Linked DNA regions of Bdellovibrio bacteriovorus. The protein of the gene in region 2 binds, or shares a complex with, the protein of the main gene of each other region. Links are inferred from orthologs where the notes say so. Each region holds a gene or a part of one and is shown on either strand. Other genes may lie near its edges.

What was found. The genes of interacting proteins can lie anywhere in the genome.
Region 1: the proteins of gcvH (region 2) and B9G79_RS06745 are in contact, whole or in part, in a crystal structure (PDB 3A7A), measured with the Escherichia coli proteins. The link is inferred for Bdellovibrio bacteriovorus from one-to-one orthologs.

What each region holds. Positions count from the first base shown.
Region 1 is NZ_CP020946.1:1,394,490-1,397,700, forward strand. Bases 290-3,204 are described here. They hold B9G79_RS06745 (lipoate--protein ligase), read right to left. Parts: upstream 2,300-3,204; coding sequence 1,280-2,299; downstream 290-1,279. Other genes in these bases: B9G79_RS06740 (hypothetical protein), read left to right, coding at 290-1,279; sugE (quaternary ammonium compound efflux SMR transporter SugE), read left to right, coding at 2,523-2,858; B9G79_RS06755 (methyl-accepting chemotaxis protein), read left to right, coding at 3,039-3,204. In the rest of the region: more of B9G79_RS06740, read left to right, coding at 1-289; more of B9G79_RS06755, read left to right, coding at 3,205-3,211. UniProt on the Escherichia coli protein: Catalyzes both the ATP-dependent activation of exogenously supplied lipoate to lipoyl-AMP and the transfer of the activated lipoyl onto the lipoyl domains of lipoate-dependent enzymes.
Region 2 is NZ_CP020946.1:3,138,426-3,141,663, forward strand. What follows is about bases 293-3,234. They hold gcvH (glycine cleavage system protein GcvH), read left to right. Parts: upstream 293-1,539; coding sequence 1,540-1,929; downstream 1,930-3,234. Other genes in these bases: B9G79_RS15020 (SAM-dependent methyltransferase), read right to left, coding at 293-387; gcvT (glycine cleavage system aminomethyltransferase GcvT), read left to right, coding at 447-1,529; B9G79_RS18425 (HNH endonuclease), read right to left, coding at 2,177-2,404; B9G79_RS15045 (J domain-containing protein), read right to left, coding at 2,673-3,234. In the rest of the region: more of B9G79_RS15020, read right to left, coding at 1-292; more of B9G79_RS15045, read right to left, coding at 3,235-3,238. UniProt on the Escherichia coli protein: The glycine cleavage system catalyzes the degradation of glycine. The H protein shuttles the methylamine group of glycine from the P protein to the T protein.

The DNA.
Region 1 (3,211 bases), 1.7 Mb from region 2 along the record:
GGTGACAGCGGGTCGTCGTGAAACCATGAAGCTTTACAACAGCAAAGGAGGAGATTTGTATTACGCTTCCTCCGACCGCTCGGTGAACGGAAAAGCCATCTATCGCTTTAACAGATCTACATTAGGATGGGACCGGGTTTATGGCGCCAATGCGCACGGAACCTGCGCCGATGGATCGTCGGCCGACACCTGTGCGATTGCGGCTTCCAGTCTGGCATTCAATTCACAGGGGCAGATCTTTTATGTAGACGGAAAAACCAAGTCCATTCGCACGATTGATGGACAGGATAAGATTCGCACATTGGCCGGGGATTCATTGGGTTCGGAAGATGGAACGAAAGGTTCGCTGGTGCGTTTTGCCGGTCTGACAGATGTGAAGCTTCAGGGAACAGATATTTATTTATTTGATCTTGCGGATGCGCGCATTCGTAAGATTCCTATTGGTGGGAATGTTTCCACTGTGGCGGGCAACCAAGTATCCGGAGAGGCTCCAGACAGCTCTGTGGCGGCGGAAAAATCGATTCATGTGACTGGCGATAGTCAGCCGGGTCGCTTCATCATTGATGAGCTCACAGGGGATATTTATTATCCTCGGTCTGGCAGTTTGCTGGCACGAATTGTAAAAGCCACCGGTCTTTGGGAAGATGTGACGACAAAAATATATGGCTATGGTCCGCTTCCATACGGTATCGGGAACGGTCATATTCTGGTTAATACGTTCTCTTACAGCGGTACCTTGGGGCATGTGAATTCTTATATGAGTATTGTAAATATCAGCACCAAGGCCAGTACCAAGATTGTATATCCTGACAATGGAAGTAATGTCGTCGCGGGCTCGACATTCTGTGCGGACGGGGCGACGCTTAAAGGTTCTTGTAATGCACCGGGATTGCGCGACAGCGGAAATAATCAAGGCAAATACGATGTTGCGACAGGCAAATGGTTGGCTTATGAAAATACCACGGGCCGGGTTGTGATCTTTGACTTTAACGGTGCCGGGGTGATCGAGACACTGATTCCATTAGGGCGGGGAATTCGCGGTTTGGAAACAGACCGTAATGTGGGGCTTAGCAAAAATAATCTCTATGTCTGTGGTACGGACGGGAAGATTTATAAATATGATTTGAACAATTCAAATCAAATGACGGAGCTGCCACTGCCAAACACGACAATGACATGTACGGGACAGCTGCATTATTCAGAGTCCCGCAACAAACTGATGTTCCAGTATTCACAGAATGGACTGGGTGCCGTGGCGGAATATGATTTGAACCCTTAATCAAACTTCAATCTGTCGGCACAGCCACTCTTCAAGTTCTGACAAACCCAGATTTAGATCCGGATATCTGGCACGAACACTCATAAGGGCTTCACGCACGGCTTCGCCGCGATATGGTTTTTCCCGCAGAGCTGCGGTGACGTCTTCCACCACATGCGGATACAGACAGTCGGTGTAGATTTTCAAATCCTTGATCTGTCCGTCTTCCACTTTGAAATGGAAATCAAAAAAGCCCAGTGCCAGATATTCATCCATCTTGTGGCTGAACTCGAGGGTGTTGCCATACAGCCAGTCCCAGGAACTAAGTAAGTCGTACTGTTCTTTCAGTTCTGGAATCAGTTTTAAACTATCCATGGTCAGGGATTCCACTTCGGCTTTGCCCGCATAGAATTTTTCAAAGGACTTCACCATGGTCATCACGATCTGATCGTGATTGATCCCCGGGGATACTTCCGTCAGGTTTGCCACGCGGGCGCGAACGGATTCTTTGCCCTTGGCCTGAAGTTTCTTGGGATTTGGTGTCAGGTAATTTCCCAGACGGGTCAGGTCGGTATTCAAAAGCAAGGTTCCGTGATGGAAAGCGCGGTCCTTTTTTTCTCGGTAGGCGCTGCCGCTGAACTTGCGCGGACCATCGGGGAACGGGATCAGCAGATCATTGCGGCCGGAAGCCTCTCCCTGAATGCCGAAAGTCTTCAAGGCATCAAAGATGATCTGCACATTGTTTTCGCGCTTATAGGATTCTTTCGGCGACAGGAAGGTGAAGTTGGTGTTTTGCAGATCATGAAAAACCGCGCCACCGCCCGTCGTGCGACGGGCCAGGTGAACTTTTTCGTCTTTCATTTTTGCGAGGTTGCATTCAGACCAGGGGTTCTGGTTGCGCCCGATCACCACGGTTTCTTCGTTGCGCCACAGGAACAGCACCTGCTGGGAAGGATCCAGATTGTGAAAGATCCATTCTTCCGTGGCCAGATTAAGGTGAGGATTCAAACTGTCTGACAGAAACACTTTAAGCTTTTGCATAGGTCTGAACCTAGTCCGCCATTGGGGACGGGTCAAGAACGAGGCGGCGCAGGAAGGGAAGAGCAAGCCCGTTCTTTCCCAAATGAGTCTGAACTTTACTTTTTGCCTGTTTTGCGCTTTAATGATCGGGTATTTCAGTTTCTGCGACTGATGTGCCCGGACGATGTGCGACGTACCCGGTCAGGACAAGACGACGCTTTTTTCTAACGAAAGGAGTGTTGGTATGTCTAACACAGTAGCATGGATCATTTTGGCAATCGCAGGTCTTCTTGAAGTCGGTTGGGCTATCGGCCTTAAATACACCGAAGGTTTCACAAAACTCGTCCCCAGTGTTCTGACGCTGGTTGCACTTGCGGGCAGTATGTTTTTGCTGGCGCGGGCGGCGACCGTGCTTCCCATCGGCACGGCTTACGGTGTGTGGGTGGGAATCGGCGCTTTGGGGGCAGCGATTCTGGGGATTTTCCTGTTCAATGAGGCTGCGACCCCGGCTCGCCTGTTCTTCCTAGCTTTGCTGTTGATTTCCATCATTGGTCTGAAAATGACGGCCGGCGGGCACTAAAGTCCCTCATCCCAACGGGGGAGTATTCTGAAAAAAGATCAAATTTGAGAGGGGATTTGGACTATAGTCCTCTCTCTATTGCCAGTTTTTCATCCGAATCTGTCCAGGTTCGGATAAAGCTGGAGTTGTCGTATGTTCTTCCGTGGATTCAGAAAACTTTCATTCACTCAACAGTTAACGTTGCCTATCGCTCTTGTCGGAACGGTGGTGCTGGGAGGCATTGCCTTCCTTGCGGTGCAGGACTCGTTTAGGGACGCCAAAAAGGCGGCGCACTCGATGTCTGAAGAGATGGGCCGCAAATATGCCCAGCAGATTAAATCGTATCTGGATAAATCTTTTGCTCAGGCCGAAGT
Region 2 (3,238 bases):
TTCTTCATCACGTTGTGGACCCAGTATCAATCGGTCCGCACTCAAAACGCCGTTTTCAGTCAAGGAACGAACAATTTCCAGAATCGTGTGCGCGCCGACACCGGCGATCACCACGCTGCCCTGAATGGCCTGCCCAAGCTGCTCTCCCGGCCGCGGGTGGAAAAATGCCTGGCTGGCTGAATCCTCGCGGAAGTATTCATTCTGAAAGCGCTGCTCCAGACGCTCGATGATGTGCGGAACCTGATCGACAAAGTGCACTTCGGTGAAAAGACCGCTTTCATACGCGTTTAAACCCATATAGCCGTGGTCGCAGCAGAAGTCCCAGACAGGCTTTCCGGGTAAAAGATGATCGTAAATAAGCTGCATGCGGCGCGAGAGTTTGAACATAGGGCGCAAGATAGAATCCTCATTGACTGAATGTCACGGGGAAAGGATTATGCAACCGCATGAAAAAGACACCTTTAGCAGACACACATGAAAAGCTGGGCGCCCGCATGGTCGACTTTGCCGGTTGGTATATGCCCGTTCAATACATCGGTCTTCGTGAAGAGCACAACAACGTGCGCACGAACGTAGGCCTGTTCGACGTCTCCCACATGGGAGAAGTTCGCGTGAAGGGCCCCAAAGCCCTGGAAACTTTGGAGTGGTTGACCACCAATGACGTTTCCAAGCTGAACGACGGCGAAGCTCAGTATTCTCTGCTGCCGAATGATCAAGGCGGCCTGGTCGACGATATCATCGTTTACTGCCTGTCTAAGGATTCTGACTATCTGGTGTGTGTGAACGCCTCTAACAAAGACAAAGACTTTGCCTGGATGACCAAACACAACAAGGGCGCCGACATCACCGACGAATCCGACCTTTGGGGTCAGATCGCCATCCAAGGCCCGAAAGCGCTGGAGCTGTGTGACCGCGTCTTTGACATCAAAGTCAGCGAAATGAAGTCCTTCACCATCAAATCCGGCACTTTCAAGGGCCATAAAATCATGATCGCCACCACCGGCTACACTGGCGAAAAAGGCTGCGAAGTCTTTGTCGAGGCGGCGGGCACGGCGGATCTGTGGATGACTTTGCTGGAAAAAGGCAAAGACCTGGGCTGCATGGGCATCGGATTGGGCGCTCGTGACACCCTAAGAACCGAAATGAAGTATTCCCTGTATGGCCACGAAATCGATGACACGACGAATCCATACGAAGCGGGCCTTGGCTGGGTGATTAAACCGGCAAAAAAGGACTTCATGAACAAAGCCCAAATCGTGGGCAAAAAAGAAGCCGGCCTGACCAGAAATCTTGTGGGATTTAAGATGCTTGAGAAGGGCATCCCCCGTCAGGGATACAGCCTGTTTTCTTTTGACAACAAAGAAATCGGCAAGGTAACTAGTGGTACACACTCACCGACCCTGGACGAGCCTATCGGTATTGCATTTATCGATGTGGCTTACGCGAAAGAAGGAACTGAATTCCTTCTGGATATCCGCGGCCGTAAGGTGAAAGCCGTGGTTTGCAAAACACCGTTTGTAACGAAATAAGGAGCCAGACATGGGATTTCATATTCCTGAAGATTACTACTACACAAAAGAACACGAATGGGCTCAAGTTGACGAGAACATCGTAACCGTAGGCATCACTGAGTTCGCTCAAGACCAATTGGGTGAAGTGGTTTACGTGGAACTTCCAGAAGAAGGTCAAAAAATCACTCAAGGCCAAACTTTCGGTGTTATTGAGTCCGTTAAAGCTGTGAGCGACCTTTACGCTCCTGTTTCCGGCACTGTAATCGAAGTAAACGCGTCCCTGGGCGACGATCCGTCTGTTTTGAACGACGATCCAGTAAATGAAGGCTGGTTGGTTCGTATCGAAATGGATACTGAAAAAGAGCTCGCAAACCTGATGAGAGCTCCAGATTACAAAAAATTGATCAGCGAGAAGTAATTTTCTTGCATTAGCCTAGGCAACTAGGCTATCAATGTTCTTCGAATTTAAGGTGTGCCCCGCTGGTGAAATTGGCAGACACGCTAGACTTAGGATCTAGTGCGCAAGCGTGGGGGTTCAAGTCCCTCGCGGGGCACCAAGTTTCTTCCAAATAGGAAGAAATCCGCAAAAGAAGCTGACTGAATAAGTCGGCTTTTTTTATGTCCGAAATCCATTCCAAGGGAATGATTCTTTCAACTCTTCCGCTTTATCCCGCTTTTCTATTTACAGGTTCGCCCAGCAGGATTCCGTTGAAGCGGTCTTTGAGCTTTACGAGCTGAGTTTCCTTTTTGGGGTATCTGCCATAGTTTGCGCGGATTCGGTCGTACCACCGATGATAGCGATCGTGATCGTTTCGCGACATAACACACAAGTTTGCAGGTCTGTTGTCACTGCGACGGCCGTTGATGTGGTGGACGACCTCCCACGGCTTCAATCGTCGCCCCAGGACTCTTTCGGCGACCACGCGATGCTCGTACCGAGGTCTTCCATAGGTTGATTTTCTAAGAACATAACCATCTCGTTTTTTTGAAGACAGAAGCCACGATAACGGCAGAAAGATCAATTTGACCGGAAGGCTTGCAACAAACCAGACAAAGCGAATGAGACTAAGGCGTCGTCTTCGAGATCTCATGACGGACTTATCGGCGAAACCAGCTGGACCATTAGCCAGGTCGCGAATGACTCAGAATGGGAATCAGTTTCTACAGCATCATATCCACGAAGGACTTATAGAAACCCGCACCACACTTGGCGGTGTCTTCATAGAACTTCACCGCCTGCTTTGTTCGGTGGTTCATCGGCTGCTCAGTTCGCACGGCGGCGTCTTTTGACGTATCGACTGTCGCAGGCTTCGAGGACTCTGTCCTTGCGCTAGAAACCTTGGCTTCAGTGGCCGCCTTTGGAGCTTCCGTGGCAGAGGACTTTGATTCTTGCTTTGGGGACTCGGAAGTTTTGGCATTGGCTTTCGCTGCGGCGTCGGCTTTCGCTTTTTCAGCCTTTGCAGCAGCTTCGGCTTTTGCCGTGGCTTCAGCCTTGGCTTTGGCTTCAGCCTCGAAATCCGGCCCCGTCCATTTTTTGGCTTCTGGCTTTGACTGCGCGGATTCTGGTTTGGCCGAAGCCTGCGCTGTCGTCGGCTTGGCCGTTGATTTTGGTGCTGACTTCACCGTGGTGTCGTATCTTTGCCGAGCCACCGGATCCATCAGCGTGTCGCGGGACACGTTCAGCTTTTTCATCACCTCGGTCGCGGCCCGCAACTTTTGCGGGTCGT